One region of the Paenibacillus sp. HJGM_3 genome, then DNA from elsewhere that is predicted to be linked to it. Evidence: predicted binding sites of a transcription regulator. Region 1 holds the regulator's gene; the other holds the start of a gene.
The links. Region 1 encodes NrdR, which represses ribonucleotide reductase genes. Its sites were predicted from a motif close to AACACNATATATNGTGTT; they were not measured.

Region 1 (15,669 bases):
TACCCCAACATTCATATTCTGATATTCACCGGCAAAGACATTCCCGAACTGATGAATCCGTTCCTGGAGCTGCAAGTGAGCGGAGTGCTGTCCAAGGGAGCGAATCACGCCGTTATCATCCAGCACGTCCAAGGCATTATGAACAATTACGCCATGGTACCGCTCTCCCTCTATCATGAGCTGCGGAGGGTCCCGAAGTCGCCGCTCCTCGATGCCGGGCTGACCCGGGACGAGATCAAGATTATGGTCATGCTCGTCAAGGGCGAGACCCATGAGCATATCGCCATCCAGATGCATATCAGCAAGCGGTCCGTGGACAATTATTTGAAGAAGATCTATAGCAAGCTCAGCGTACAGACCCGTTCGCAAGCGATCGAGAAATTCCTCCAGAGCGACTATTACGAGCTTGCCTTGAAAGGGGACTAGAGCCGTGAAGCTCGCTACGAAGCAATTGCTGGATGAGGCGGCGGACCGGTACATGGCGGACAGCGAGCTGAACGGCCTGCTGAAGCGGTTCATAGCGCGGAAGGTGGAAGAGCAGTCGGCGTGGGCGGAGCTGACGATGGCGACGCACACCCTGTTCGGGGGGACGCATCCGCATATCGAGGAAGCCGCCGCGGTCACCGAGATGCTGCTGCTCGCGCTCGATATCGTCGACGACCTGCAGGACGGAGACAATCCCGAGATGCCGTGGCTGCAATGCGGACACGCCGTAGCCTTGAACGCCATCCTCTCGCTCGTGTTCGCCTCCGTAGGCGAGCTCGCCCGGCTGAACGGGCAGGGGTCCGCCCCCAATATCGACCTGCAGGTCGTGAGCCAGCTCGTCGCACAGGGCGTGCGGGGACAGCAGCTCGACATCAGCCATGCCGTCGAGACGGAGCAGGATTATATCGAGATGATCAGCGCCAAGTCGGGATCGATGCTGCGGCTCGCTTGCTATATCGGCTACGCGGCGGCCGGTCTGGAGGATACATCCGCGATGAAGCGGATGGAAGAGCTGGCGCTCACGATCGGCATCATTATCCAGATTCGCAACGACGTCCGCGACATCACCCGCTGGGATTTGAAGAACGATTTGCTGCACAAGAAAAAAACGCTGCCCGTCCTGTTCTTGCTCACCGAAGAGGCGGACGACGCGTTCGAGCCGCTCCTCGCCTATTATGAAGGCCGGCTGTCCCGCGACGAGTTCCTGCTTCACAAGCACGCATGCCTCACGCACATCGAACGTAGCGGGTGTCTGGAATACGCGGCGGTCATCGAGACGCTGTTCAGGGACCGTGCGGAGGAACTATTGGCAGGGTTGGGACGCGGTCCGTCCGAACGCTCCGATTTCCTCCATCTGACCCTCGGAGCGGCAGGCTAGACTGCGGAATGGGCCTCCAGCTCCTCGAGTCGGCGCCGCAGCTCTTCACGGTCGAAGTGCTCGCCGATGAAGACGGCTACGTCCGGCACCTCGCGCTGAGGAGTAATCCGCATGCAATCGAGCTGGCGGTACGCATATTGGAACATGAACCGGGAAGAGGTATCCGTGAACGTCAGGATGCCTTTGGCCCGGTATATTTCATTGGGCAGCTCGTTCATGAATTGCTCGAACCGTTCGCTGTCCACTGGACCGTCCATATAATGCGTATAGACCATGACATGATCGTGAGAATGATGAGCATGGCGGTGAGAACGGTCGTGAGACTGGTCGAGATCGTGACCTTGGTGATCATGATTATCGTGGTCGTGACATTGATGATCGTGGTGATCGTGGTCGTGGCCTTGCTGGTCATGTTCGGCCTCGGGACCCATTGCTATCGGCTCGTTAAGGCTTGAGACCAAGCTCAGGTCGAACTCGCAGCGCACCGTATCCAGCACCCGAGCATGCCCGTTCCATTCTTCGATCAGGACATGGCAGGCGATCCGCTCCTCTTCGGAGATGAGATCGATTTTGTTCAGCACGATGAGCGAGGCGGCGCGCAGCTGGTCCTTCATGAGCCGATACGTTTGGCCTTTGCCCTTCTCGTGAGCGGCCAGCAGCTGCGCCGCATCCATGACCGTGACGATGCCCTTCAGTTCCGCGCGAAGCAAAAGCGAGGCTTCCGTCACGCCGTCGAGCAGCTCCAGCGGATTCGCCGCGCCGGTGCACTCCACATACACCACATCCGGCCGATGCTCATTCACCAGCCGCATAATCTCCACACCCAAGTCTCCCCGCACTGTGCAGCAGATGCAGCCGCTCAGCATTTCGGCCATCGCGACGCCTTCTCCCACCTCCAGCCCGTCGAGATTCACGTCTCCGATTTCATTCATGACGACGGCCGCTTTAAGTCCCTCCGCTTCGGCCTGCTGGAGCAGCCGGGCGAGCAACGTCGTTTTGCCGCTGCCGAGAAACCCGGCCAGCACATACACCGGGATGACGCGCTCGCGCCCGGCGTTCTTCTCGTACTCAGTCTTACTCATAGTGTAGACTCCACTCCTCCAATAATATTCGGAATTTCCATCCGGATCATGCGGGGACTCTAACCTCGAAGGAGGTGGCGTTCCATGGATCGCGAAACGATTCGTGCGATGGAGCCGAAGTACACCGGGAATACCCGTCATCTGACGGAAGGCGAAGCGGCGGCCATCATGCACAATGACCCGACCTATGAAGGGGATGAGGACGGTATGCTCGAGCACATCCCGCCCGTTCTGCTCCTCGGCATCAACCGCCCGCAATAACCGCCTGCTCCCGACATAACGGTCCCTAACCCTTCCGGATGTCCGGAAGGGTTAGGCACGTAGAGGACGCGAGCAAGTACTCCGATTTCCACGTATTCGGCCCGCTTGGCTACTTGGAAGGATTCGGATCCTGCTTGCCCAGCAATTGCGTCAGTTCTTTCATGAACATATTGATATCCTTGAACTGCCGATAGACGGAGGCGAACCGTACGAAGGCGACTTCGTCGACAGGGTGCAGCTGCTCCATGACGAGCTCGCCGATCTCCCTGCTGGCCACCTCGGCGTGGGCATGGCTGCGCAGCTCCTTCTCTACTTCCGCAACGATGAATTCCAGCTGCTCCATCGACACCGGCCGCTTCTCGCAGGCGCGGATGAGGCCCCGCAGCATTTTATCCCGGCTGAATTCCTCCCGGCTCCCATCTTTCTTGATGACGATCAGTGGAGTCTCTTCGATCATCTCGAATGTCGTGAATCTTCTCTGGCACTTGTCGCACTCCCGGCGTCTGCGAATCGACCGATTCTCGTTCGCGGGCCTGGAATCCAGCACTTTGGTGCCGGCATAATCGCAGTACGGACACTTCATCGGCGTTCCTCCTTCGTCTTCCGGCTGACCGTGATTTCCATTGTTTTGATAGCATGAACCTATTTCAACCGTCGCATAATAGGATTACCAACGACAAGGAGGTGAACAACATGGCAGGACAAGGATCTCGCTCCAACCAACTTGTAGTTCCCCAAGCGAACCAAGCGTTGGACCAGCTGAAATTTGAAGTCGCGCAAGAGCTTGGCATTTCCATGTCGACAGACGGGTACTATGGCAACATGGCTACTCGCGACGCCGGATCCATCGGCGGTAACGTAACGCGCCGCCTCGTACAGATCGGCGAGCAACAACTGGCAGGTCAACAACTGAGATAATCCGTTCCCTACAAGAGAAACGCGAGACGGCCCTTCATCCTTCGGGAGAGGGGCCGTTGCTTTTGCACGGGCTTACGTAGTGCGGGGCCCCAGTTCCTCATCGTACAATTTCACGTATTTATTATAATAATACATCACCCGCTGAATGTAATGGCGGGTTTCCCCGAACGGGATTTTATCGATATTTTTGAGCGTCCCGTCCCAGATTCCGCTCGACAGCCACTTCCTCGCATTGCCGGGTCCGGCATTGTAAGCCGCGAGCACCGCGATCCGGTTCGAATCGAACTGCTGGTACAGCGAGTTCAAGTACCAGGCCCCCACCTCGATGTTCACGTCCGGCCGCTCTAGCGAATGCACCGTTTTGTCCGCGTAATCGGCCTTCTCCACGATCCATTGCGCCGTATCCGGCATGAGCTGCATGAGGCCGATCGCGCCCTTGCGGGACGTCTTCTCCGGGTTGAAATTCGTCTCGACCCGGATAATCGCGGCGATCAGGAACGGATCCACGTTGTAGTTCGTGGCGCTGACCCGGATATCCTTCTCGTACTTGATCGGATACATCCATGTGCCGAGCAGTCTCGTATTGTAGAACAGGAACACGACGAACAAGAACAACAATAGAGCAAAAACGCGTTTTTTTCGAAAAAACTTCATCCCAATCCCTTTCTGCTCCAAAATTGGTCCAGCTGCCGTTCGGTCGCTTCGAGCGTACCGCTGTTGTCAATCACGATATCCGCCCATTGCCGCTTCTGCTCGATCGGCAGCTGCGCCGCGAGCCGCCGCTCCGCCTGCTCCGCCGTGAGGGAATCGCGCGCCATCAGCCGGGCGAGCTGCACCTCGCGAGGGACATATACAAGCATCACTTCCTCGAACATGGAAGCCAGGTTCGACTCGTAGAGCAGAGGGACATCGACGACGACGAGCTTGTCCGGCTGCAAGCGCTCGAACTGCGCGAGCTGTTCCCGCATTGTAGCGCGGATCGGGGGATGCAGAAGCCCCTCGAGGTCCCGCCGGGCCGTCTCGTCGCCGAAGATCCGCTCGCCTAGCTTCTTGCGGTTCAAGCTCCCGTCCTCGTTCAGGATGGCTTGTCCGAACCGCTCGGCGACTTGCGCCAGCACGGGACTGCCCGGAAGGACGACCTCGCGCGCGATCCGATCGGCGTCCACCAGGTTCGCCCCCCGCTTCACGAGCATCGCCGAGACCGTGCTCTTCCCGCAAGCAATACCCCCCGTCAAGCCAATGTTCATTTGGGCTCCCCCTTGTGCCACTCATCTGGATTCCATACGCCAATCACTGGATTACAAGAGCTTCATCAGCCCCATAAGGATCAAGAGAAATCCGGGGAGAAAGCTCAGCTTCTTCATCCAGGCCCGGTTCGCGTACAGCATGCCGACACGAAGCCCTGTCGCAATGAACAGGCCGCTCGAGCAGGCGATCACGAATGCGGTCATGAGCGAGCTGAACCCGATGAAGGCCGCCCCGATACCGGCGCCGAAGGCGTCCAGCGACAGCGCGATCCCGAGCAGCACCGCTTCCGAGGCTGAGATAATACCGGACCGGTCCATATCGGCGAGCGACGGCTTGCGCAAAATCTGAATCACGAGGCCGAGCCGCTTCCACTCGATGACGACGATCGTCTTGACCTGGTCTCCTTCGTTCTTTGTCACCTCTGTGACGGTAACCGGGACCTGCTCCCCCGCCCCTTCCGAATCGGCGTCCGGCTGTTGGTTACGGACGATCTGCAGGATCGCCCATACCCCGATCCCGATCAAAATCAGCGCTCCGATGCTCGTAGCGGCGCGGGGACTTAAGAATTGGGACACAAAGGCGCCGAGCTGCATCGCGATCCAGAAGATGAATCCCGAGCAGCCCGAGATGATGACGATCGACAGCACTGGAATCCGAATTCGTCTTAATCCGTAAGTAACCCCTACGCCGAAGCCGTCCAGGCTGACGGCCAGCGCTAATAAACACAAAGACACATATAGCTGCATCCGCACGACGTCCTCTCCGCTCTAGGCTCTTACCCACTATATGCGAAAGAGGCGGTTTCGTGCCTTACAGCTTCTGACACTCGGGGCACAGATGGGTACCCCGGCCGCCGACGACCGTCTTCACCATAAGCGTCCCGCAATGGGAGCAAGGGTCGCCGTCGCGGCCGTAGGCGTGCAGCTGGTGCTGGAACATTCCCATTTCGCCCTGTCCGTTCACATAGGACTTGATCGAGGATCCGCCGGCATCGACGGCATCTTGCAGGGTGGAGACGATCGCGGTGTGAAGCGCATCCAGTTCCTCCCGCGAGAGAGACCTCGCTGGGCGCTCCGGATGAATACGCGCCATATGGAGCGCTTCGTCCACATAGATGTTGCCGATGCCGGTCACGATCTCCTGGTTCAGCAGCAGCGGCTTGATCTTCGTCGAACGGGATGCCATCCGCTGCCGGAATTCCTCGGCCGTGAACGCCGGATCGAGCGGCTCGACGCCCAGCTTGTTCAGCGGAGCGCTCGACCACTCCTCGCCCGGCGCGAACAAGTGCATCGTGCCGAATTGGCGCACGTCCTTGTAGCGGAGCTCCGTGCCGTCGTCGAAATGGAACACGACGTGCGTATGCTTCTCCACCGGCTCCTCAGCCCGGTACACGCCGTACCGGCCCTCCATGCGCAGGTGGGACACGAGCACGAGCTCGTCAAGCAGCAGGCGCAGGAACTTGCCCCGCCGCTCGACGGCGCGGATCGTCTGCCCTTCGAGCAAATGGCTGAACTGCCGCACGTCGTCCGGCCGCTGAATGATGCGCGGCAGATGGACGGAGACGCGTTCGATCCGCTTGCCCGCGACGAGCAGGGTCAACGTGCGTCGAACCGTTTCTACTTCTGGCAATTCAGGCATGATGTGTTCTCCTTAGCTGTATAAAATGATCCATAATAACGCTTGCGATCCGATTTATTTCGCTTCGTACCAATTGACGCCGTCGTTCACGTCAACCTTGAGCGGAACGTCAAGCGCCAAGGCGCTCTCCATCACTTCCGGCACCAATGCCCGCATGAGCTCCAGCTCCTCCTCCGGTACCTCGAACACGAGTTCGTCATGCACCTGCAGCAGCATGCGGCTTCGCACGCCCGCGTCCTGCATCCGCTTCGCGATCTGCACCATCGCCAGCTTGATAATATCGGCGGCCGTCCCTTGGATCGGCGTGTTCATCGCCGTACGTTCCGCGAACGAGCGTAGGTTGAAGTTCGACGCGTTAATGTCCGACAAGTAGCGGCGGCGCTGGAGCAGCGTCGTCACATAGCCGTTCGTGCGGGCTTGCTTCACGATGTCGTCCATATAGCGGCGGACGCCCTGGAAGACGGAGAAGTATTGTTCGATGAATTGGGCCGCGTCCTTCCGCGTAATGTGCAGGTTCTGCGACAGCCCGTAGTCGCTGATCCCGTAGACGATGCCGAAGTTGACGGCCTTCGCCTGCCGGCGCATGTTCGCGTCCACCTCGGTCTCGGCGACGCCGAACACGTCCATCGCCGTCTTCGTGTGGACGTCCATATTGTTGCGGAATGCCTCGATCAGCTTCTCGTCCTTCGAGATGTGCGCCAGCACCCGCAGCTCGATCTGCGAGTAGTCGGCGGCCAATATATGCCAGCCCGGCTCCGTCGGGACGAACACTTTGCGGATCTTGCGCCCTTCCTCGAGCCGGATCGGAATGTTCTGCAGGTTCGGGAACTGGCTGCTCAGCCGTCCCGTAGCGGCGATCGTCTGCTGGTAATACGTATGCACCTTGCCGGTCTCCGGGCGAATTTCCTTCAGCAGCCCTTCCACATACGTCGATTGCAGCTTCGCGAGCTGCCGGTAATGGAGAATGCTCCGCACGATCTCGTGATACGGCTCGAGCTTCTCCAGCACCTCGGCATCGGTGGAATACCCGGTCTTCGTCTTCTTGACGACCGGGAGCTTCAGCTTCTCGAACAGCACGTCGCCGAGCTGCTTGGTCGAATTCAGGTTGAATTCCATGCCGGCCAAGCCGTAGATCGTCTCGGCGAGCTTGTCGATCGTCTTGCCGAGCTCCGCGCCCAGCTGGCGCAGTCCCTCTCCGTCCACGCGGATGCCGGTCTTCTCCATCCCGGCCAGCACGGCGGCGAGCGGCTTCTCGAGCTCGAAGTACAGCCGGTTCATCTCCTTGTCTTCGAGCTCGCGGCGCAGCACCGGCACGAGACGATTCACCAACGCGGCCTTGCGGCACAGATGCTCGCTCAGAGGCTCGAGCTCCGGCAGCTTGAACTTCGCGCCCTTGCCGTACACGTCCTCGTCGGCGGCGATGCGGGGCAGCCCGAAACGGCCGGCGAGCGCGTGGAGCGCATGATTCGACTCGGTCGGATCGAGCAAGTATGCCGCGATCAGAACGTCGAAGTCCACGCCGCGCAGCGGCACTTGTCTCCATGCGAGCGCTACCTCGGCGCGGTGCATGTCGTACACATACTTCTTCTCATCGGGGTCCCCGAGCCACCGGCGGATGGGCGCTCCGCTCGCGGTGAACAGCCGGTCGCCTGGAAGGTACGCCACCCCCGTCGGGGTGAAGAAGCTGAGTCCCACGATCGCCGCGGTATGCGGGTTGTCGCCGATCACTTCCACGTGCACCGCCTCGACCTCGCTCGCCTCCAGCTGCTTCACGAAGCCCGGGATCCGGCCTTCGTACAGCACGTAGACGTCGAGCTCCTCCTGGGGCTCGTCCGACACAGGCGCGCTCGGCAGCTCCAGCTTTTCGATCAGCGACTTGAATTCGAGCTTGCGGAACATCGCGCCGAGCGCGTGTCCGTCGTAGCCGTCGTACTGCAGCGTGTCCAGCTCAATCTCGAGCGGCACCTCGCGGTAGATCGTGGCGAGATCCTTGCTCATGCGGGCGCTGTCCGCGTGCTCGCGGATCTTCTCCTGCATCTTGCCGCTGATCTCGTCGACGCGGGCCAGCACTTCTTCCACGCTGCCGTATTGATGCAGCAGCTTCAGCGCGGTCTTCTCGCCCACGCCCGGGATGCCCGGAATGTTGTCCGAGGCGTCGCCCATCAGCCCCTTCAGATCGATGATCTGATGCGGCTTCAGCCCATACGTCTCGTGAATGTGCTCCGGCGTGAAACGCTCCACCTCGCTGACGCCCTTGCGGGTCAGGGCTACCGTTACGTTCGGGGAGCTTAGCTGCAGCATATCCTTATCGCCCGTAACAACGACGACCGGGAAATCCTTCTCGTCCGCCAGGCGCGTCATCGTCCCGATAATGTCATCGGCCTCGTAGCCGGCCAGCTCGAACTGGGAGATGCCGAACGAGCGCAGCAGCTCCTTCACGACCGGGAATTGCTCGGACAGCTCGGGAGGCGTCTTCTCCCGGCCGCCCTTGTAGTCCTCGTAGCCTTTATGTCGGAACGTCACTTTGCCCGCGTCGAAGGCGACGAGGAAGTGCGTCGGTTTCTCTTCTTCGATGAGCTTGAGCAGCATGGTCGTGAACCCGAACACCGCGTTCGTATGCAAGCCGGATGAATTGCTAAGGAGCGGCAGCGCGAAAAACGCCCTATAAGCGACGCTATTGCCGTCAATTAGAATCAATTTGCTCATTATCCACCTCTTTTAGTCCAGTCCTTCTTCCATCATAGCACAAATGGCTCTCATATCCTATGCACCGCGCTCATATGGATGAAGGATAAAGGAGATGTGGGCCTCATGAGGAAAACGAGCATTCCGCAGACGGTACGGACGCTGTTCTTCGACATGAACAATACGATGATCGACCCGGAGCAATCGTTCGAGCGGTGCTTTACGAATATTTTGTCCGATTTCACAGGAAGATGGGAGCCCGACGATCCGGCTGCGACCCCGGACAAAGCGGTCCAGCTGTATCTGAGCGAGTGGAACAAACGCAAGAGCAAAGGCGGCGCGGATACGTTCGAGCTGCGCAAGCAATGCCTGAAGGCCGCCCTGCGGCATTATCCGTTCGCCGTTAACGATGCGTTCGTCCACTCCTTCTTCCGCGAAATGAAGAAACAGCAGCGGCAGCATGCCGTGCTGTTCCCCCAAGCCGCCGAAACGGTGCGCGCGCTGGCCAAGCACTATCAGCTGGCCGTCATCAGCAACGGCAACCGCGACGTCCAGCACGGGATGATCACCCGGTTCGGCCTGTCCGGCGAGCTGCCGATGGAGCGGATCTTCACGTCGAAGAAGGGGGAGTACCGCAAGCCCGACCCCGCCATCTTCCTCCACGCCCTGAAAAACACCTCTACCCCGCCCTCCGAAGCCGTCATGATCGGCGATTCCTGGACGAACGATATTGCGGGAGCGCTCAAGTGCGGCATGCATGCGGTCTGGATCAACCGGAACAGCGGCAAAAAAATAACGGGGCGCAAGATCGGGAAGCAAAAAGTAACGGTCATTCGCCATATTCAAGAGCTCCGGGACGTACTGCCATTCGAAGGCTGACAGACGACATAGACGCTGCCCTTGCGCGACTTCGCCTCTTTCTTCAGCTTAGCCGCCTCCTGGGAGATGTGCTCCAGCGTCATCTCCGCGTAACCCGGGCACAGGATCAGCGAGAGCGACAAGCTTACGCCGTCGGCGTCGACGGGCTGCCCCTCGCGGTCGAATACCCGGCGGCGCTCTTCCCCGGGCCTCGGCTCGTAGAAGGAGCCAACTCCCTGCTCGAACAGATGGATCATTTCCTCGCACAGCCGCTCCGGCTCGTCCGCATCCGTGATGACGATGAAGTCGTCGCCCCCGATATGGCCCACGAAATCGAACGGGTGGCCGCTGATCCGGCTCGCCTCCTGCAGGACATCGCCGGTGAACTGAATCATCTGATCCCCTTTATGGAAGCCGAAGCGGTCGTTGTACCATTTGAAAAAATCCAGATCGGCGTAAATCACGGAAAAGTCGCGCTTCTCCCCCAGCCGCTTCGTAAGCTCCCGCTGGATCTGCACGTTGCCCGGGAGTCCGGTGAGCGGATTGGCGATACGGGCATGCTCGATGTGGGCCTTCGTAATCGACTCCAGAATCGACCGGATGGACGCAGCGCCTAGGAATTGACCCGACGAGGTGATGACGACATAGTCGTACAGCTGGTTGAATTCCCGGGATGTCGCCATCTGGGACACTTGATCGATCGGCATCTGCTCGTCCACGATGAGCGGATACCTATCCATGAGCTGGCTGATCGGCCGGTTCCAATAGAGCGACAGGCCGTATTGGCCCGCGAGCTGCTGGAACAGCTTGTCCCGCATAATAAGGCCGACCGGAGCGCCCTTCGCGACGATGACCGCGCAGATGACGGGCTCGTTCGCCCGGAAGTAATTGGCGACCTCCGAGATGGACGTATCGGGTCCGAACGTCCGATTCGGGACGGCGAGCTGCCCAATGGTCATTAGGGCGCTCGCGCTCTTCAGCTTGCGCTGGCGCAGCAGATGCTCCATGACGTCCCTGGACAACGGCGCGAGAAGGGGCTCCGGCCGCGCGAGGAAGTAGCCTTGGCCGAGGTGGACGCCCATCTGCATCAGCTTCATAAGCTCCTCGAGCTTCTCGATGCCTTCGGCGATGATACGGATGTTCATTTTCTCGGCGAAGGAGACGAATGTCTCCAGGATGTTCTCTTTGATCTTGTCTTTATGGATATCCTGAATGAGCGAGCGGTCGACCTTGATGAAATCCGGCTGCAGCTCGGCAATCGCCTGCAAGGAGGAGTACCCCGCCCCGGCGTCGTCGATCGCGATCTGGTACCCTTGGCTGCGATAGTGCTGCAGCAGCAGCTTCGTCGTCGTGAAATCCTCGATCGAGCTGCGCTCCGTAATCTCGAACACGACATTGTGGGGAGTCAGCCCGCGGGCTTCGAGCAGCTTGAGCGTCTGACCCGGGGTGAATTGGGGATCGTGAATGACATGGGCGGGAATGTTGATGAACACCCGCTCCGTCTGCGACAGGCCGATACAGCCGGAGACCGCTTTCTCGCGCGCGAGCCGGTCCAGCATGTACAGCATGTTCTCCCTCTCGGCGAATTGGAAGAGGTGGATCGGGGAATGGAACACGGAGCCGACCGGACCGCGGGTGAGCGCTTCGTAGCCGAAGATGCGCGCATCCTCGAACGAGACGATCGGCTGATACACGGACGTAATGAGCTGCAGGTCCATGATCGACAGGAACTCACGGGTTTCGTCGGACGCCTCGGAGCCGTCCTGCAGCCGGGCGGCGCGAATCGCTTGCTTCACAGCTATGTAGATGCAGTGGTCCATATGGGCCAGGTCGGACTCCCCGAAGGCGCCCTTCCCTTTCCCGTCGGCTCTGTTCGGTCCCTCTGAGAGCAGGGCCGTCCCCATATGAAAATCGATCGGCACCTGCCGGCGGTCCGACTCCGTCTTGTAGCGGATCAGACGGGTCAGCTCCAGCTTCAAACGGGTGCCGATCTCCTGCAAATCTTTGTAGTGCCGGTCGTCGGGCTGCTTCACCTTGAGTGCGGCGAAGAAAAAGAAATCGGCTCCGACCCGGTTCATTTTGAATATCGATGGGGTCTCGGCTTGGAGCTGCAGCAGGCTCGATTTGATCGAAGTGAGCAGATGCTCTCCATAACCGCTGCCCGCCAGGCTTTCCCATTCGGCATAGCGGGCGATGTCCAAATAAATCAGCCCTACTCGGCTTGTTTTCCATTGATGTCGGATCCGTTCCAGCTCTTGGCTGTTCAATCGGAACATGCTTATCCCTCGCAGTATTATACGTTCAGATCCGGCCGCTTGCCCTTCACGAGATATACGACGCTCTCCCCGATGTTCGTCGCGTGATCCGCCATCCGCTCCAGGTAGCGGCTGACGAAGCAGAGCAACAGCGACTGGTTGACCGTCTTCGGATTGTCCACCATGAACACGAACAATTCGCGCAGAATCTGGCTGTGCAGCTGGTCGACTTCATCGTCCATTTTCGCCATCTTGTACGCCAGATCGACGTTCTCATTGACGTACGCGTCGATGCTCTCGTTCGTCATGAGCTGCACGATCTCGGCCATCCGTGGAATGTCGACGAGCGGCTTGATCAGCGGCTCCTCGCCGATGCGCAGCGTAACCTTCGCGATATCGACCGCCAGGTCTGCCATCCGCTCCAGATCGCTCGCCATCCGGAAGGCGATGATGATGCGGCGCAGATCTTTGGCCACGGGCTGCTGGGTCGCGATCAAGTTCGTGCCCAGCTCGTCGATCTGCTCCTCCATCGCGTTGATAGCCGCATCGTCGGCGATAAGCTGCCGGGCCAAGTCCAGGTCTCCGGCCTTCAGCGACTGGACGGACAGGAGGATCGCCTTCTCCACCTTCTCGCCCATCTCGATCAAATGCTTGCGCAGTCCGCTCAGCGCGGAGTCAAACTGTTGACGCTTCGTTACCATCGCTTAAGTTCCCCCTACTCGAATAATCAGCCGAATCGGCCGGTAATGTAATCTTCCGTACGCTGATCGTCCGGGTTGGAGAACAGCTTCACGGTGTCGGCGAATTCGACCACTTCCCCGTTCAGGAAGAACGCGGTCTGGCCGGATACGCGGGCCGCCTGCTGCATGTTGTGCGTGACGATGACGATCGTATACTGGTCCTTCAGCTCCTGGATCAGCTCCTCGATCTTCAACGTCGAGATCGGATCGAGCGCCGACGTCGGCTCGTCCATCAGCAGAATCGTAGGGCTGACCGCCAGCGCCCTGGCGATGCACAGCCGCTGCTGCTGCCCGCCGGACAAGCCGTAGGCCGATTTTTTCAAGTAATCCTTCACTTCATCCCACAGTGCGGCGGCGCGCAAGCTCTTCTCCACGATCTGATCGAGCTCGGCCTTATTGGAAATCCCATGAATACGAGGGCCGTAAGCGACGTTCTCGTAGATCGACTTCGGGAACGGGTTCGGCTGCTGGAACACCATCCCGATCCGTTTGCGCAGCGCCTCCACGTTCACGCCGGGACCGTAGATGTCTTCGCCCCCGACCGTGACGTTGCCGCTGATCCGTACCCCGCGGATCGTATCGTTCATCCGATTCAGCGTGCGCAGCAGCGTCGATTTGCCGCAGCCGGAAGGACCGATGAACGCGGTGATCGACCGCTCTTGAATGTTCATCTCAATCTGCTTGAGCGCATGAAATTCCGTATAGTATAAATCCAGATTGGAGATTTCGATGATTGCCACTTGGATAGGCCCCCTTTTTATTTACTTCTCGCCGGTCATTTTCTTTTGGACCATACGGGTCGGGATGGCGATCAGCAGGTTGAATACGAGCACGACCAGAACGAGCAGCGCCGCGCTGCCTTGGGCGATCTCCTTCGCATCCGGCGCCAGCGAGCTGCCGCCGACATACCACAGATGGACCGCCAGCGTCTCGCCGATCGCGAACGGATCGAAGTCCGGGAATTTCCGGGATACCGAGGTCCCTGCCGTGTAGATCAAGATCGCCGTCTCCCCCAGCGCCCGTCCGGCGACCAGCGTGATTCCCGTCACGAGTCCCGGGAGCGCGGCCGGCAGCAGCACCTTGCGAATGCTTTGCCAGCGGGTCGAGCCCAAGGCGAGGGAAGCTTCCCAGTACGACTGGGGCACCGTGCGCAAGCTTTCTTCGGTTACGCGCACCAGAACAGGCAAGTTCAGCAGCGCCAGCGTGGCCGATCCCCCAAGGATCGAGAACCTCCAGCCCATCCAGTTCACGAAGATCAAAGCGCCGAACAAGCCGAATACAATCGAAGGCACGGAGGACAACGCCTCTACCGATATGCGGACGAGGTCCGTGAACTTGTTCTTCTTGGCGAATATGCTCAAGTACACGCCGGCCCCGATGCCGATCGGCGTTGCGAAGAGCATCGACAGGAATAAGATGTAGAACGAGTTGAACAGATGCGGCCCGACGCCGCCTCCCGCCGTCAGCTCTTGCGGCTTTCCGGTGATGAAGTGCCAGGACAGGTGAGGCAGCCCAGCCCCAAGGATGCGAACGAGGAACCAGGCGAGAATCAGGATGATGACAATGCCCGCGCCCCAAAAATAAATCGTGGCCAGCCGGTTCGTAATTTTGTTCAGGTTCATTTCAGGTCACTCCTTCGCGATAAGATCCGGATGCCGAGAATGAGACCCAGTGATACGAATAGGAGCAGCAGCGCCATCATGTAGAGCGCGTTGTTCCAAGCGGTGCCGTAGAACGTATTCGCCATATCCTTCACGATGGCGGTCGTGAGCACGGTCGTGGAATCGATCAGCGAGCTCGGGATTTTGGGCGAGTTGCCGATGACCATGAAGACGGCCATGGTCTCGCCGATCGCGCGGCCCATCCCCAGGATGACCGCGGTTAGAATGCCGGGGCGCGCGGCCGGCAGCAGCAAGCGCCAGATCGTCTGCCAGCGCGTCGCGCCGAGCGCGAGCGACGCCTCCTCGAGCCTCCGGGGCAGCGAGCGGATCGAGTCCTCGGAGATCGACATGATCGTCGGCAGGATCATGACCGCGAGGATGATCGCGGCGGGCAGGATGCCATAGCCGATGCCGCCGAATACTCGGGCAAGGAAAGGTACGATCACGGTCAGGCCGATCAAGCCGTAGACGACCGAAGGGATGCCGACGAAGAGGTCGGCCGCGGGGCGCAATATTTCGCGCATCCACTTTGGCGCGATCTTGGCGATAAACACCGCGCCTGACAAGGCTAACGGCACCGCCAGCACAACAGACAGCGCCGTCAGCAAGATTGTACTGTACAAGAATGAGAACGCGCCGAATTTCGGCTTGTCCGCTGTCGGGGACCAGTCCGAAGAGAAGAAAAACTCTTTAAGCGACACGTCCCGGAACGTCTGAAGCCCCTGGTAGCCAATGAAGGCAATAATCGCGAAAATTATGAGCGTGACGAGCGTAGCGCTGGATATAAACACCCACCGCATCACGTCGTCCGTTCGTTTCTGTCTTTTTGTCCATTTGTCGGAAGCCGACTTTATTCTTGCCATACCGATCACCAATAGCTCCCCCTCTCATTCCTTATGATAGGGGCGGACTGTTTTCCCCATATTAATAATTTGTAAAGTGAATGTAAAAACGGGCAGT
Region 2 (15,669 bases), on a different contig from region 1:
GAGTTCGAACATGTTGATTTTCTCGTGCAGCAGGTTCAGAATATGCTCTTCGATCGTCCCGACGGTAGAGAGATTGTAGATATGGACGTTCTCCGTCTGGCCGAGCCGGTGCACACGACCGATTCGCTGTTCGACCCGCATCGGATTCCAAGGCAGGTCGAAGTTGATGATGTTGTGGCAGAACTGCAGGTTGATGCCTTCGCCGCCGGCTTCCGTCGCGACCATCACTTGCATCCGGTTGCGGAACAAGTCCATCATCCAATCTTTTTTGCCTCGGTTCATCCCCCCGCGATAGGGAACGGCCGTAATGTTGTGTTCTTTGAAAAATTTAAGCAAATATTCTTGCGAAGCCCGATATTCCGTGAACACGATCACCTTCTTATCGCCCAAGCTGCGGATGATCTCCATCGTCTTCTCGGCCTTCGTATTCGACTTGATGCTCTTGATCAGCTCGACGAGCTCCCAGATGCGGGCGCGAATAGGCGAATCTTCCTCGGCTTTCTTGAACAGGTTGAAGAGCGTCAGGAACACCGCATCGCGGCTGCTGCACACTTCCCGCTGCAGTGTGACGAGCGACAGCATGCTGCTCACATCGCCGAGACCGGCAGCATCCTTATAACGGCCCTTGACGAAGTCGCAGACGCCCTGGTAGAGCGCCATCTCCTCCTCGGAGAGCGTAAGCGGCACGTTCTTCACGATCCGTTTCGTGAACCGGGTATCTCCAGCGCCGCGCCGGTTACGGATCATGACCTTCGACAGCTGCTCCTGCAGCTTGTCCTCGTTCTTCGGCTGCCGCTTGTCGACTACGTAATTGTAGGCGAAATCCCCGGCACCTCCGAGCTGGCCCGGCTTGAGCAGGGTGATCATGTTGTACAGCTCGCTCATGTCGTTTTGCACCGGCGTAGCGGTGAGGAGCAGGCAATATTTTTTGCGCAGCGCGGTGACGAATTTATAATTGGTCGTTTGTTTATTCTTCAGCTTGTGCGCTTCGTCGATGACGAGCATATCATATTCCATGCCGGTCACGATGTCCCGGTGCGGTTCGCGCTTCGCGGTGTCGATGGATGCGACGACGACGTCGTACTGCGTCCACATGTATTCTTTTTTTTGCGCCACGGCGGGGATGGCGAATTTCTGATTCAACTCGCGCACCCACTGCAGCACCAGGGAGGCGGGTACGAGGATCAAAATTTTGCGGGCGAGCCCTCGCACGAGATATTCCTTCAGAATAAGACCGGCTTCAATCGTCTTGCCCAGGCCCACCTCGTCCGCCAGAATCGCTCGGCCTCGCATCTCATGCAGCACGCGCTTCGCCGTCTCGATCTGGTGCGGGAGCGGCGTGAGCTGGGGAATATGGCTCAGACATAGCAACTCTTCGAAGCTCGCTACGAGGCCGGACTGCTCCGCTTCATAGGCGAGCTGATACAGCGTCCAATCGTCCCAAGGTCCGTTCTTCAGCGTCCGCGCTTCCAGTTCCTCGAACCAGGACCGGTCGAAATGGATGTTCAGCCGATCGTGCAGTGGTCGAATGTGTTCCGATTTGTCGGTATTGAGCATGGGATCTCCTCTATTCGGATGCAAGATAGTCCCCGACTTGGCGGTCCGAGGTGCATGTTAGGTTAGTATTCACCAAAAGAAAAAGAAACATAACTTTACTCTTTCCTCAAGTCGCCCGTTGATGTAAAATGGGAAGGGTGTTAAGCGGACAATCGAATACCGAGCGGATGAACGTACAAGGAGAGATTATCGGAGCGTCATACGGGCGCGGCCGGTAACGCCGAAGGAGTAAGCCTGCGGGTGAATCTCTCAGGCAACAGGGACTTGTGCCGGACGCATCTCTGGAGAGCGCCGAATCGCCCGAGGGCGAAGGAGGCCACCCAAGGGGTAACTTTCGTGCCGCTCTGGCGGGTCGGATAGGGAACTCTCAGGTACAAGGACAGAGCAAAGAAATGCAGGTTGCATTTTTTTGCTGTGTCCTTTTTTGCTGTGCGCGGCATGCTAGAGGCTAGGACCACATCTTCCATTGAGGTGAAACGATGGCAACTTTGAAGCAAACCCCGCTTTACCCGCTGTATGCCAAATATGGCGCGAAGACGATAGACTTTGGCGGCTGGGATTTGCCGGTGCAATTCTCGGGCATCCAGCAGGAGCACGATGCGGTGCGGGGACAAGCCGGCCTGTTCGACGTGTCGCACATGGGCGAATTTTACGTCAGCGGTGCCGGGGCGCTCGCCTTCCTGCAGTGCATGACGACGAACGACGTCTCGAAGCTGGAGACGAATCAGGCGCAGTACAGCCTCCTGTGCTACCCGGACGGAGGCGTTGTGGACGATCTGCTGGTCTACAAGCTGGCGGAGGAGCGTTATATGCTCGTCGTGAACGCGTCGAACATCGACAAGGACTACGACTGGCTGGCGCAGCACTTGACGACGGGGGAAGACGTCTCGCTTGTCAACGCGTCGGACGAGACCGCGCTGATCGCGCTGCAAGGGCCGAAGGCGGAGACGATTCTCGCGAAGCTGACGGCGGCGCCGATCCAGGCGCTGCGGCCGTTCCGCTTCGTGCAGGACGCGGACGTAGCGGGCGTGAAGGCGCTCGTCTCCCGTACGGGCTACACCGGCGAAGACGGCTTCGAGCTCTACGTGAGCTCGGGCGACGCCGCGGCCGTGTGGGAGGAGCTGCTCGAAGCCGGAGCGGGCGAAGGGCTCGTCGCGGCCGGTCTCGGCGCGCGCGATACGCTGCGGTTCGAGTCGCGGTTGCCGCTGTACGGCCAGGAGCTGTCGGCCGAGATCAGCCCGCTCGAAGCGGGGCTCGGCATTTTCGTGAAGCTGGACAAGGGCGAGTTCGTCGGCCAGCAGGCGTTGGCGGCGCAGAAGGCGCAGGGGTTACCGCGCAAGCTGGTCGGCATCGAGATGATCGACCGCGGCATCCCGCGTTCGCACTATCCGGTGTACAACGCCGCCGGCGAGCGGATCGGCGAGGTAACGACCGGCACGCAGTCGCCGACGTTCAAGCGCAACGTCGGGCTGGCGCTGCTGCAGCAGGCTTACACCGCGCTCGAGACGGAAGTGTTCGTCGAGATCCGCGGCAAGCGGCTGAAGGCCGTCGTCGTGAAGACGCCGTTTTATCGCCGGGCTTAGTAATAAAAGTAATTGGAGATTTCGCTTTGTTCCAGGTCGAAGGAGTAGAGAGTGAAAAAGAGGACCCTGGCGAGTTTTGGCTTGAACCTCTTACCGCTTATTCCCTTATTCAATCAAGAGAGGTTCAAACAAGATGTTTGAGCTGAAAGGGTCCTTTTTCACTCGGAACGGCCGTTTATGCATCGTTAAGAACAACGCGAAATCTCCCCACAACAGATAGATGAGAGGAGCCATACCCTGACATGACGCACCGTTACTTGCCGATGACCGAACAGGACAAGGCGCAAATGCTTGAGACGATCGGCATCCAATCGATCGAGGAGCTGTTCACCGATATCCCGGCCGAGGTTCGCTTCAAGGGCGAATTGCAAATTCCGGCCGCTATGACCGAACCCGCCTTGCTACGCCACATGCGCAAGCTGTCCGGGCAGAATGCCGACTTCGACCGCTACGCGAGCTTCCTCGGCGCGGGCATCTACGACCACCATGTGCCGGTGGTCATCAATCACGTCATCTCGCGGTCGGAGTTCTACACCGCGTATACGCCTTATCAGCCGGAGATCAGCCAAGGCGAGCTGCAGGCGATCTTCGAATTCCAGTCGTACATCTGCGAGCTCACCGGCATGGCCGTGGCGAACGCTTCGATGTACGACGGCTCGACGGCGCTTGCGGAAGCCGGCGCCCTGGCGCACGGCGCGACGAAGCGCCGCAAGCTCGTCGTGTCGCGCGCGGTGCATCCGGAAGCGCGCAGCATTCTCGCCACGACGGCGAAGGGCCTGAACCTCGACGTCGTCGAGGTAGGCTACGCGAACGGCGTGACCGACTTGACGGCGCTGCAAGCCGCCGTCGACGCCGAGACGGCGGCCGTCATCGTGCAGTCGCCGAACTTCTTCGGCTGCGTCGAGAATTTGGCGGCGATCGAGCCGGTCATCCACAGCGCAGGCGGCCTGCTCGTCGTGAGCAGCAACCCGCTCGCGCTCGGCCTGCTCGAGGCGCCGGGCAAGCTCGGCGCGGACATCGTCGTCGGCGACGCCCAGCCGTTCGGCATCGCCGCTTCGCTCGGCGGGCCGACGTGCGGCTACTTCGCCGTCGCCGACAAGTGGATGCGCCGCATGCCGGGCCGCATCGTCGGGCAAACCGTCGACCGCGACGGCAAGCGCGGCTTCGTGCTGACGCTGCAGGCGCGGGAGCAGCACATCCGCCGCGAGAAGGCGACGTCGAACATTTGCTCGAACCAGGCACTTCTCGCGCTATGCGCTTCCGTCTACTTGTCCACGATGGGCAAGCAAGGGCTGCAGGACGTCGCGAATCTGAACGTGCAGAAGGCGCACTATGCCGCCCGTACGATCGGGGCGCTACAAGGGCTGAGCTTGGCGTTCAGCGCACCCTTCTTCAATGAATTCGTCGTGAAGGTAGGCTCTGGAGCCGACCTGCAGACCGTGAACGCCAAACTGCTGGAGCAGGGCTTCATCGGCGGCTATGACTTGGGCCGCGACTATCCGGAGCTGGCCGGGCATATGCTCGTAGCCGTCACGGAGCAGCGGAGCAAGGAAGACATCGAGCAGTTCGCAGCCAGCCTGGGGGAGGTCGTAAGCGCATGACAACAGCAACCGCAGTGAAACATGACAAAGCCCTTATTTTCGAATTGAGCCAACCCGGCCGGGTCGCTTATTCCATGCCGGCATGCGATGTGCCGGAGGAGGAAGTGTCCAGCCTCATCCCGAGCGAGCTCCTGCGCGCCAAGCCGGCCGAGCTGCCGGAAGTCTATGAAGTGGACGTCATTCGCCACTACACCGCACTGTCCCGCCGCAACTTCGGCATCGACAACGGTTTTTATCCGCTTGGCTCCTGTACGATGAAATACAACCCGAAGATTAACGAAGACGTAGCCCGCTTCCCGGGCTTCGCCAAGATTCACCCGTATCAGCCGGAAGCGTCGATCCAGGGTGCGCTCCAGCTGCTGCATGAGCTGCAGGAGGACCTGGCCCAGATCACGGGCATGGACCGCGTTACGCTGCAGCCGGCGGCCGGCGCTCATGGGGAGTGGACGGGGCTTATGATGATTCGCGCCTACCACGAGAGCCGCGGCGAAGTCCGCACGAAGGTTATCGTGCCGGACTCCTCCCACGGGACGAACCCGGCGAGCGCGACCGTCGCCGGCTTCGAGACGATCACGATCCCGTCGAACGACAAGGGGCTCGTCGATCTCGACCAACTGCGCGCTGCCGTAGGTCCGGACACCGCCGCGCTCATGCTGACGAACCCGAACACGCTCGGCCTGTTCGAGGAGCAGATCGTGCAGATCGCCGAAATCGTGCATGAAGCGGGAGGCCTGCTGTACTATGACGGCGCCAACTCCAACGCGATCCTGGGCATCGCCCGTCCTGGTGATATGGGCTTCGACGTCGTGCACCTGAACCTGCACAAGACGATGAGCACCCCGCACGGCGGAGGCGGCCCTGGCGCCGGTCCGGTCGGCGTGAAGGAGAAGCTCATCCCGTTCCTGCCGGCCCCGATGGTCGTCCGGAACGACGACGGCAGCTACGCCTTCGACTACAACTACCCGCAATCGATCGGCCGCGTGAAGGGCTTCTACGGCAACTTCGGCATTCTCGTCCGCGCCTACACGTACATCCGGACGCTCGGTCCGGACGGCTTGCGCAATGTGTCCGAGTACGCGGTACTGAACGCGAACTACATGATGCGCCGCCTGGCGCCGTACTATGACGTACCGTTCGAGCGCGCATGCAAGCACGAGTTCGTCATGTCCGGCCGTCGTCAGAAAAAGCTTGGCGTGCGGACGCTTGACATCGCGAAGCGGCTGCTCGACTTCGGCTACCACCCGCCGACGATCTACTTCCCGCTCAACGTGGAAGAGTGCATCATGATCGAGCCGACCGAAACGGAGAGCAAGGAGACGCTCGACGGCTTCATCGATACGATGATTCAGATCGCTCAGGAAGCCGAGACGAATCCGGATCTCGTCGTGAATGCGCCGTACACGACCACCGTTCGCCGTCTCGATGAGACGCAAGCTGCGCGGAAGCCGGTCCTGAATTGCACCTGCGGTTAATGCAAACAAAGAACAAACAGCCCGTACCTGGACGAAGTTCGTCCGGATACGGGCTGTTTTTTTATACCCACTTCGTATTCGCTTCTTGGAAGAAAAATTCCAAATATTCCAGGTCCGTGATCGCCTTGTTGCACGCCTCGCTATCCAAGCACATGTAGTTGCCGATCGCCTTGTAGTAGTCCTGGGAGGCGCCTGCCGGCGGCTTGCACACGACGGAGTAGTAGCCGATCGTCTCCGGCGTTCCCGGAGTGTTGCACATGCAGCATAAGTTCGCCTTGGGCGAGGACGAGAACGTCCCTTCGATTCCGTTCAGCCGGCCGTCCTTGGCGTACACGAGGTAATGCTTCTGAGCCGCGACGTCCGTCCAGCCCCGGTAGCTCATATTGGACCAGGGAACGGTGTCTGGGTCCGGCACCTTCAGCTTTTTGCTTTTCGGGAACAGTTTGCGTACTTGCGCCTCTGACAGCTGTGGGAACGGCTTCACCCGCTCGGACAGCCGTTCCAGATAGGCCAGCAGGTCGTCCTTCGTATTCAGCTTCCAGAACGCCATCAGCTCATGCTTTTCCGTCTCGGAGAGCAGGGGCATCGCCGCCACGATCGCCGTTTCCGCGCTGTATCGCAGCGCTTCGACGACACGCGCCTCCGACCCATGCTCGAAGGCGTAGATCAGCTTCTGGATTTGCTTGCGGATCTCGTTCCCTTGATGATTCAGGATGTAAGCTTGATTGGTTTGATTCGATACATTCGTTTCCATAGAGGTCCTCCATTTTTGCCGATGAAGCCAGTGTAGCACAGGTGGACAAAGATGAAAAAGGAATGATAAATTACAATGGAACTTTCAGAATACGATCGCATACGACTGCGAAAAAAAGGGGAGAGTGCCATGCAGCGCAGATTGATCATTGCGGGTACCGGCAGCGGCGTGGGCAAGACGACTTGGACGATCGGCCTTATGGCGGCGCTTCGTGGGCGCGGCAATGTCGTGCAGGGCTTCAAATGCGGACCGGACTACATAGATCCTACTTACCATACGGCGGTGACAGGCCGTCCTTCGCGGAATCTGGACAGCTGGATGATGGGGGAGCGGGCCGTTCGGGAAGCGTTCATCAAGGGCAGCGAAGGCGCCGACATCTCGATCATCGAAGGCGTCATGGGTTTGTTCGACGGCAAGAGCGCGCTCTCGAATGAGAGCAGTACAGCCCACATTGGCGAGATCCTGGAGACGCCGATCCTGCTAGTGGTGAACATACAGAGCATGGGGCGGAGTGCGGCGGCGATCGTGCGCGGCTTTCAGCAGTTCGCCGAGGGCGTGCGGATCGCGGGGGTAATCGCGAACAATGCCGGGAGCGTAGGGCATTATCAGCTCGTGAAAGACGCGGTCGAGCAAATGTGCGGCATTCCCGTCGTCGGCTGGATGGACCGGGATGCGCAGTTGTCGATCCCCGAGCGGCACTTGGGACTCGTTCCTTCCATTGAGCGCGGGGAGATGGACGCTTACATAACCCGGTTGGGGGAGCGGGTTACGGAAAATCTCGAGCTGGACCGGGTGCTGCAGCTGGCGGAATGCCCTGAGTTGGCACCGGCGCTGCCTCTCGCGGATGATACGTTAGTTCCATCCTTCTCCCTAGCCTCGGCCTCAGTCACGCCTCGCGTTCGTCTGGCGATTGCCCGGGATGCGGCTTTTCATTTTTATTATCCGGACAATCTGGAGCTCTTGGAGCGGTGCGGGGCGGAGCTCGCCTACTTCTCTCCTCTGGCCGGGGAGCCTGTGCCGCCGGATGCGGACGGCCTGTATATCGGCGGGGGGTTCCCCGAAGAATTCGCCGAGCGGCTCGCCGGGCAGCGTACAGGGAAGCGATCGGTTCGCCGTGCGATTGAGGACGGCATGCCGACACTGGCCGAATGCGGAGGGTTCATGTATTTGACCGAATCGATCCGGGATACGCGGGGGCAGGAGTACGCGATGGTCGGGCTGATCGCCGGGCAATGCCGGATGCAGACCAAATATGCGGCGATGGGGTACCGCGAAGTGAAGGGACAGCCGGGCAATTTCCTGCTGAACGAAGGCGAGTCGGCGAGGGGCCATGAATTCCATTACTCGGCGTTCCACCCCGCCGGCGATTTGGCCTTGTCGCCCGCCTATGTCTCCGAAAGCCGATGGGGGACGAAGCCGGAGGGGTACATCACCCCGAATTTGGTTGCCGGGTATACGCACTTGCACTTCGCCTCGCGACCCGAGCTGGCTGACCGGTGGGTGGCGGCTTGTGCGCGATATCGCAACATCCGGCGGGGTCGAGCCACGGAAGTTGTGCCGGCGTTCGACGATCGAGTACAATAAGGAAACATTGCGAGTTCAGAGCATGGACAACAGGAGAGGGGATGACCGGGTCATGGCAAATGAAAATGAGGCTTCAACCGCTGCAGCCGCTGCCGGGCTGCCCGCCTGGCGGTTCGTTCATACAGGCTTCGGTTCGCCTGCTTACAACATGGCGGTAGACGAGGCGATCTTGACCGCGCACAGCGAAGGACTCGTTCCCCCGACGGTCCGATTCTACGGCTGGGACCCGCCGACGCTGTCGATCGGGTATTTCCAGAAGGCGGAGCAGGAGGTGGACTTCGAGGCGGTGGAGCGGAGCGGCGTCGGCTTCGTCCGCCGGGCGACCGGCGGGCGCGCGGTGCTGCACGACAAGGAGCTGACCTACAGCATCATCGTGTCGGAGAATTACCCCGGCATGCCGACGACGGTGAACGAAGCGTACCGGGTGCTGAGCGAAGGGCTCGTGCTCGGCTTCCGCAAGCTTGGCCTTCGCGCCGAGATGGTGAGCCTCGCCTCCGAGGAGGAGAAGCTCAAATACTCGACCGCCGGGTCGGCGGCGTGCTTCGATTCGCCGTCCTGGTATGAGCTCGTCGTCGAGGGGCGCAAAGTAGCCGGCAGCGCCCAGACGCGGCAGAAGGGCGTCGTGCTCCAACACGGCTCCATTCTGCTCGAGCTGGACGTGGAACAGCTGTTCTCGCTCTTGCAGTTCTCGAGCGACAAGCTGCGGCGGCGCTTGATGGACTCGTTCGCGAGCAAGGCGGTCGCCATCGGCGACGTGTGCCGGGCGATCGGACTGCCGCCGGTGACGCTGGCGCAGGCGGAGGCCGCCTTCCGGGCCGGCATCGCCGAAGGGCTCGGCATCGCGCTGGCGGACGGCGCGCTGACGCCTTACGAGCGGGAGCTCGCGGAGCGGCTCGCCCGCGAGCGGTACGGGCACGACGACTGGAACCTGAAGCGGTAGGCCGCCCTTCAGGTTCCAGTCGTTATTGCAGCGCATCGATTCGCCGCTGGAACGCTTCTTGCAGCCGGCGCGTAATCGGTCCCGGCACACCGCGGCCGAAGGCAGCGCCGTCCACCCTGACGACAGGGGTGATCTCGGCCGACGTGCTCGAGATAAACACCTCGTCCGCCTCCCGCAGATGCTCGAGGTTTACCGCTTCCTCGACGCAAGGAATGTTCAGTTCCCTCGCGAGCTGCAGGACGACCATCCGCGTAATCCCGTGCAGAATCAAGTTGTTTGCCTGATGGGTGTACAGCGTCCCGTCCCGGACGACGAATACATTGGAGGAGCTGCTCTCCGTGACCATCCCCTCCCGATGGAAGATGACGTCCTGCACGCCCATGTCGAGCGCCTCCTGCTTGGCCAGCACGTTCGGCAGCAGGTTCAGCGTCTTGATGTCGCAGCGAAGCCAGCGAATATCGGGGCAGGTATGTACTGCGATGCCTTGCTTCATCGACTCATACGGTCTCTCGAGCTCGGAGACATAGGCGATCAGCTCCGGCTGCGCCTTCGCGGGGAAAGCGTGATTCCGCGGCGCCGCGCCACGTGTAATCTGCATGTAGATCGTACCGTCCTTATTCAGCCCTTCCTCCCGAATGAGCCGCTTCAACTGCGCATCCAGCTGCTCCGTCGGGTACGGCGGCTCGAGCCGCACTTCTCGCAAGCTTCGTTCCAGCCGGCGGTAGTGCGCTTCCGGTTCGAACAGAACGCCCCCGTACACTCGGATCATTTCATAGACGCCGTCCCCGAACATATACCCGCGGTCCAAATAAGAAATCGCCGCCTCGCTGCGGTCGATAAGTTCATCGTTTCGTAATAATAGCTTCATGGATGTGTTTCCTCCCAAGATGTAAGTTTTGCCAATCACTAGAATTGGACAAATCGCTAGGTAAATTGTACACTAAATTTCCGACCTTTAGCAGGGTGCTGCCGGTTTAGCAAATTCAAGAAACAGAGCTTGATAGAGAAAATGCGAGAGAACGAGAATCTGCTTCTCAATATTTACCGAAATTCGAGACTGTCTCATTCGATACACAATATATTGTATTGTATAATGATTTTCGCACACTATATATTGTGGTGAGCCCAGCACACCTTCAGATTCACTCTACATATCATAATGCTAGAAGAATGGCAAACATGTCAAAAGTACTATTTTTGGGAGGTTTTCGTTGTGGAAACAGTGCAAGCGAAAAAGCGGTTGGAAGGCTTAAGCGAGAAAATATTCTTGGACCGGTATGCCATGAAGGATGCCGATACGAATAATACCAAAGTGGGCGATACCGTCCTCGTGCTGACCAAAGACGATCCGAAATTTCCGAGCAAGGACGTAGGGGAGGTTGTGGCTCGGCAAGGGCGCAGCGTCACCATCAAGCTGCGGAACGGAGAGCTGTTCGAATCCACAATCGAGAAATTGACCCTGAACGTTGAGCATACGCCGGAGCAGCTCTGGGACCGCTTGGCTACCGCCATGGCTTCCGTCGAGACGACACCGGAGAAGAAGAAAGAATGGAAAGAGAAATTCAACTACATTCTCGAAGACTGGAAGCTCGTGCCGGGCGGCCGGATCGCGGCGGGAGCCGGGGCGAGCGACGAGCTGACGCTGTTCAACTGCTACGTTATCCCGTCCCCGCATGACAGCCGCGGCGGCATCATGAGCACGCTGTCCGAGATGACCGAGATCATGTCGCGCGGCGGCGGCGTCGGGATCAACCTATCGTCCCTGCGGCCTCGCCGGTCCGTGGTGAAGGGCGTGAACGGCTCTTCCAGCGGCGCCGTATCGTGGGGCGGTCTGTTCAGCTATACGACCGGCTTGATCGAGCAGGGCGGCAGCCGCCGGGGCGCACTCATGCTCATGATCAACGACTGGCACCCGGATCTCGTCGACTTCATCACCGTCAAATCGACGATGGGCCAGATCACGAACGCGAACTTGTCCGTCTGCGTCAGCAACGCGTTCATGAAGGCCGTGAAGGAAGATCTCGATTGGGATCTCGTCTTCCCGGAAACGACCGATCCTACCTATAACGATACTTGGGACGGCGACTTGGCCAAGTGGCGCGCCGCGGGTAAGCCTGTCCGCACGTACCGCACGGTCAAAGCCCGCGAAGTGTGGCACACGATCATCGAATCGGCCTGGAAATCCGCCGAGCCAGGCGTCGTGTTCATGGAATACTACAACCAAATGTCCAATAGCTGGTACTTCAACCCGATCATCTGCACGAATCCGTGCGGCGAGCAAGGGCTGCCGGCTTGGGGCGTCTGCAACCTGTCGGCCGTGAATCTGTCCAAGTTCTACGACGAGAAGAACCACGATGTGGCATGGGCGGATCTCGGCAAAACGGTCCGCTACTCCGTGCGGTTCCTGGACAATGTCATCGACAAGACGCCTTACCATTTCGAAGAAAACCGGATTAACCAGCAAGGCGAACGCCGTGTCGGCCTGGGCACAATGGGTCTGGCCGAGTTGATGATCAAGCTGGAAATTCGCTACGGCAGTGCGGAATCGCTTGTGTTCCTCGATAAATTGTACGGCTTCATGGCCCGCGAGGCTTACCTGTCTTCGGCTGATATCGCCGGGGAGAAAGGGTCGTTCAAGCACTACAACCGCGAGAAGTTCCTGCAGAGCGGTTTCATGAAGCAGATGGTGTCCACGTATCCGGAGGTAGGCGAGGCGATCACGAAGAAGGGCATCCGCAACGTAACGGTCATCACTCAGGCGCCTACGGGCAGCACGGGGACGATGGTCGGCACGTCGACCGGGATTGAGCCTTATTTCGCCTTCGAATACTTCCGCCAGAGCCGTCTGGGCTTCGACAAGCAATATGTGCCTATCGCGCAGGAGTGGAAGGATAAGCATCCGGATCAAGACTTGCCGGACTACTTCGTCACTTCGATGAGCCTGACGGCGCAGGATCACATCCGCGTACAGGCGGCAATCCAGAAGTGGGTCGACAGCTCGATCTCGAAAACGGCGAACGCGCCGCACGACTTCACGGTCGAAGAGACGAAAGAGCTGTATGAGTTGGCGTTCGATCTGGGCTGCAAAGGCGTGACGATCTACCGCGACGGCAGCCGCGACGTGCAAGTGCTCTCCACCTCCAAAGAGGAGAAGAAGGAAGAGGCCGCACCGGCTCCGACTGCAGCACCATTGGCCGAGACATCGCCGGATGCTGATTCGAAGGAAGCGGCCGAGACGCAGCTCGCCGAGCTGTCCAGCACGCTGGCCGTGACCGTGGATGCGAAGACGCAGCAAGTATTCGACAAGCAGTACAAGCGCCGTCCGCAAATTCTGAAGGGTGCGACCTACAAGTTCAATACGCCGTTCGGCATGGCCTACATTACGATCAACGACATGGACGGCAGTCCGAGCGAGATTTTCCTGAATGTCGGCAAAGCCGGCTCCGACGTGTTCGCAATGTCCGAGGCGCTCGGCCGCGTCTGCTCCTTGTTCCTGCGCTACGGCGACCATGGCGACAAAGCGCAGCTGCTCATCAAGCACCTGAAGGGCATCGGCGGCTCCGGCGCGATCGGCTTCGGCCCGAACCGCGTCGAGTCGATCGCAGACGCCGTCGCGAAGGCGCTCGAGGCCCACATCGGCGAAGACGAGGACGATGCGTACGTCACGGCTACGCAGGAAGTGACCGCTACCGCTGAGAAGCCGACGTTCACGTACGCGGCCGTGTCCGAGAGCTCGTCGCTCGACCTGTGTCCGTCGTGCGGCACCGCCTCCCTCGTTAACTCCGAGGGGTGCAAGAACTGCACGAACTGCGGGTACAGCCGCTGCTCGTAATAAAAGACTGCAGCCGTCTGGGTTTGCCGGTGTTTGTGAGTTGTAACTAAAAATGTCGCTGATTTGAACATAAAATGTCGTTGAGTTTGAACATAAATGTCGCTGGCTCGTACCTTGATGGTACGGGCTTTTTTATGTTTTTTGAGTTTACTGATTGGTTTTAAGATGAGACATTTTACTGGTGCGAAAAATGAGGCTAAAAGTGGAATTTATTTCGACGTTTTATTGGAAATGATGGCTGTATTACTTCCTGACCTGCAAGCGGTCGCTGACTGCGCTAAAGTCATTTCCTTGTCCGCACGATTTGGAAGGGTATACACTGTGGCTGACGTAATAGATGGTTGGCGAGAGCATATGCAGCGCGCTGGAGGTTCGACAGGCATAGAAAAGGCGGCTCAGCTGATAGCACTGGAAAGACGTAGTGTTGGAGATCAAACATCGGTAGAAGAAGCGAATGCAAAACGGCTCATAGCCGAATATGAACGAATCACCTCTTGAACAGATTGAGAGGGACATCGAAGACCTGCTTTTTGAGATTCCAGTAGCGAATCAGCTCGTACCCGATTTGGGGTTTGGTAGATTCCTTCGCAAACGACCGGCGCCAGGGCTCCGACGGAGGCACGTTGGCTGAATAGAGAAGCGCGGCAGGGCCTGAATGGAACGCTTCGCGTCGATCGTCGTCGCGCCGCCGGCAGAGTCAGTGGGGCTGATGAGCTGCGGCAGGGTCTCGCTCGAGCGCTGCGCGTCGTCCGTCGCCGTTCGACGCAGAGGCACGCCAACATAAAGCTAAAGGGCTGGATAGGCACACATTAATAAGCAGGCGCTAATGCCTGCTTATTCTATTAATCAAAGTAACAATGTATATCAAGATAAAGTGATAAATGAAATTGTTGAGATAGATCAGCAGAAAAAAAGAGTAACAATGATGGAGTATTTTCGTCATACTTGTGTTGCGATCCGTTGTGAAAATATTAGAAAATGCATTCAGAAAGTTAATGAACAACTGCTTAAACATGTGATCGCGCATGAACTGGCCCACTACTAACGAAAGGATACGATCTGGAGTATGGTCGGCAGTCTGTATTTTCATTTAATGATAGAGCTATTCGTTTGTACACTAAGATTGGTTTTCAACAGGAAGGAAGCATAAAAGAGAGGAACAGTTATGGAATCGCATCAACTAAAAATGATAAAATAGATAATTAAAGTGAAATATGTTTGACTGCAAATCGATTAATATAATTCCGAAAAGAGTGGTAAGCATGAAGTCATATATCAATTGGAGATATACGATCACCATCTACAAAAAAGTGATGAAAGGAGCGTGATAAATTAAAAAGAAAAAGGAGCAAAACGAAATGATACAAAACAGAAAAGCAACCGTTAATGACTATGATATGATTATAAATATTTGGGAAAGATCGGTAATGGCCACTCATCATTTTTTGAGTTTCAAGGATAAAGAGGAAATCAAAAAAGAATTACCTATGTATTTTCCTCATCTTGATGTACGTCTCTGGTATACCGAAGACTCTATCATTGGTTTTACCGCCATCAATGAAAATCACTTGGAAGCACTATTTCTCGATCCCGATAAAATCGGTAAAGGGTATGGGAAACAAATTATGCAAATATGCATCAATGGTTTTGGGATCACGTCCGTTGATGTGAATAAACAAAATGAGAATGCGACAAGGTTTTACTTAAAAAGCGGTTTCGGAATAATCGGTGAAGATTTGACGGATGGAGCAGGCCGCCCTTACCCCATTTTACATTTGAAATACAATGAACAGCAGAAGTAATTCGTCTGTCCAGGCTGTCGAGAAATCGACAGCCTTTTAAATAACTATTGAATATCTTTTTTGATAGCACACAGAAGTTTAATGATTTTGCAAGTCATAACGTTACATAACTAATTAGGTGATTCAACAATTCTGTTAGAGGAACATCGATGGAATGACGGTGGAACAAAAAAATCAAACGCGTAAAGTCAAACTCGAACAAACAAGCATTACTCTAATCATTAAGAAATGCTTTTTTGTTAGTTGAACCATTACGGGAACGATAGTTCAATGGTGATTCTCCAGCTACAGTCAGAGGATCCCTGTTTCTTTGAAGAATGGAGAGGAAAGTATAAGATCTTTCTCACTGGGCCTTTTCAACTTGTGACGAGGAGATGGTATTTTTGCAGGAAACAATAGCGATTGATTTGGAAGAAGTGGCGCCCTTCAAAGCATTGGCAGTTAGAACGGGAATGACATCCGACAAGAGCGGGACGCGGGTGGCGTGGAGCAAGCTCACAGATCAGGTCCCGCTAGACGATGCTCGACTCACCGATGGGCCGTC

Region 2: ACI5FR_RS09980 (adenosylcobalamin-dependent ribonucleoside-diphosphate reductase) is a predicted target of NrdR. The motif match lies at 10,595-10,612, and genes of this name have one in related genera.

What each region holds. Positions count from the first base shown of each region.
Region 1 is NZ_JBJGED010000039.1:16,052-31,720, reverse strand. It holds gene ACI5FR_RS30110 (response regulator) at 1-426, shown strand, start outside; gene ACI5FR_RS30105 (polyprenyl synthetase family protein) at 431-1,363, shown strand; gene ACI5FR_RS30100 (CobW family GTP-binding protein) at 1,360-2,445, opposite strand; gene ACI5FR_RS30095 (hypothetical protein) at 2,530-2,706, shown strand; gene nrdR (transcriptional regulator NrdR) at 2,816-3,289, opposite strand; gene ACI5FR_RS30085 (alpha/beta-type small acid-soluble spore protein) at 3,400-3,624, shown strand; gene ACI5FR_RS30080 (lytic transglycosylase domain-containing protein) at 3,697-4,278, opposite strand; gene coaE (dephospho-CoA kinase) at 4,275-4,871, opposite strand; gene ytaF (sporulation membrane protein YtaF) at 4,923-5,618, opposite strand; gene mutM (DNA-formamidopyrimidine glycosylase) at 5,683-6,510, opposite strand; gene polA (DNA polymerase I) at 6,565-9,216, opposite strand; gene ACI5FR_RS30055 (HAD family hydrolase) at 9,322-10,074, shown strand; gene ACI5FR_RS30050 (bifunctional diguanylate cyclase/phosphodiesterase) at 10,038-12,329, opposite strand; gene phoU (phosphate signaling complex protein PhoU) at 12,347-13,009, opposite strand; gene pstB (phosphate ABC transporter ATP-binding protein PstB) at 13,036-13,788, opposite strand; gene pstA (phosphate ABC transporter permease PstA) at 13,810-14,670, opposite strand; gene pstC (phosphate ABC transporter permease subunit PstC) at 14,667-15,572, opposite strand.
Region 2 is NZ_JBJGED010000007.1:44,634-60,302, forward strand. It holds gene ACI5FR_RS09940 (DEAD/DEAH box helicase) at 1-1,557, opposite strand, end outside; glycine riboswitch at 1,725-1,833, shown strand; gene gcvT (glycine cleavage system aminomethyltransferase GcvT) at 2,037-3,140, shown strand; gene gcvPA (aminomethyl-transferring glycine dehydrogenase subunit GcvPA) at 3,383-4,741, shown strand; gene gcvPB (aminomethyl-transferring glycine dehydrogenase subunit GcvPB) at 4,738-6,213, shown strand; gene ACI5FR_RS09960 (FusB/FusC family EF-G-binding protein) at 6,275-6,967, opposite strand; gene ACI5FR_RS09965 (cobyrinic acid a,c-diamide synthase CobB) at 7,097-8,551, shown strand; gene ACI5FR_RS09970 (lipoate--protein ligase family protein) at 8,649-9,491, shown strand; gene dat (D-amino-acid transaminase) at 9,514-10,359, opposite strand; gene ACI5FR_RS09980 (adenosylcobalamin-dependent ribonucleoside-diphosphate reductase) at 10,651-13,323, shown strand; gene ACI5FR_RS09985 (hypothetical protein) at 13,420-13,821, shown strand; gene ACI5FR_RS09990 (GNAT family N-acetyltransferase) at 14,682-15,125, shown strand; gene ACI5FR_RS09995 (GyrI-like domain-containing protein) at 15,509-15,669, shown strand, end outside.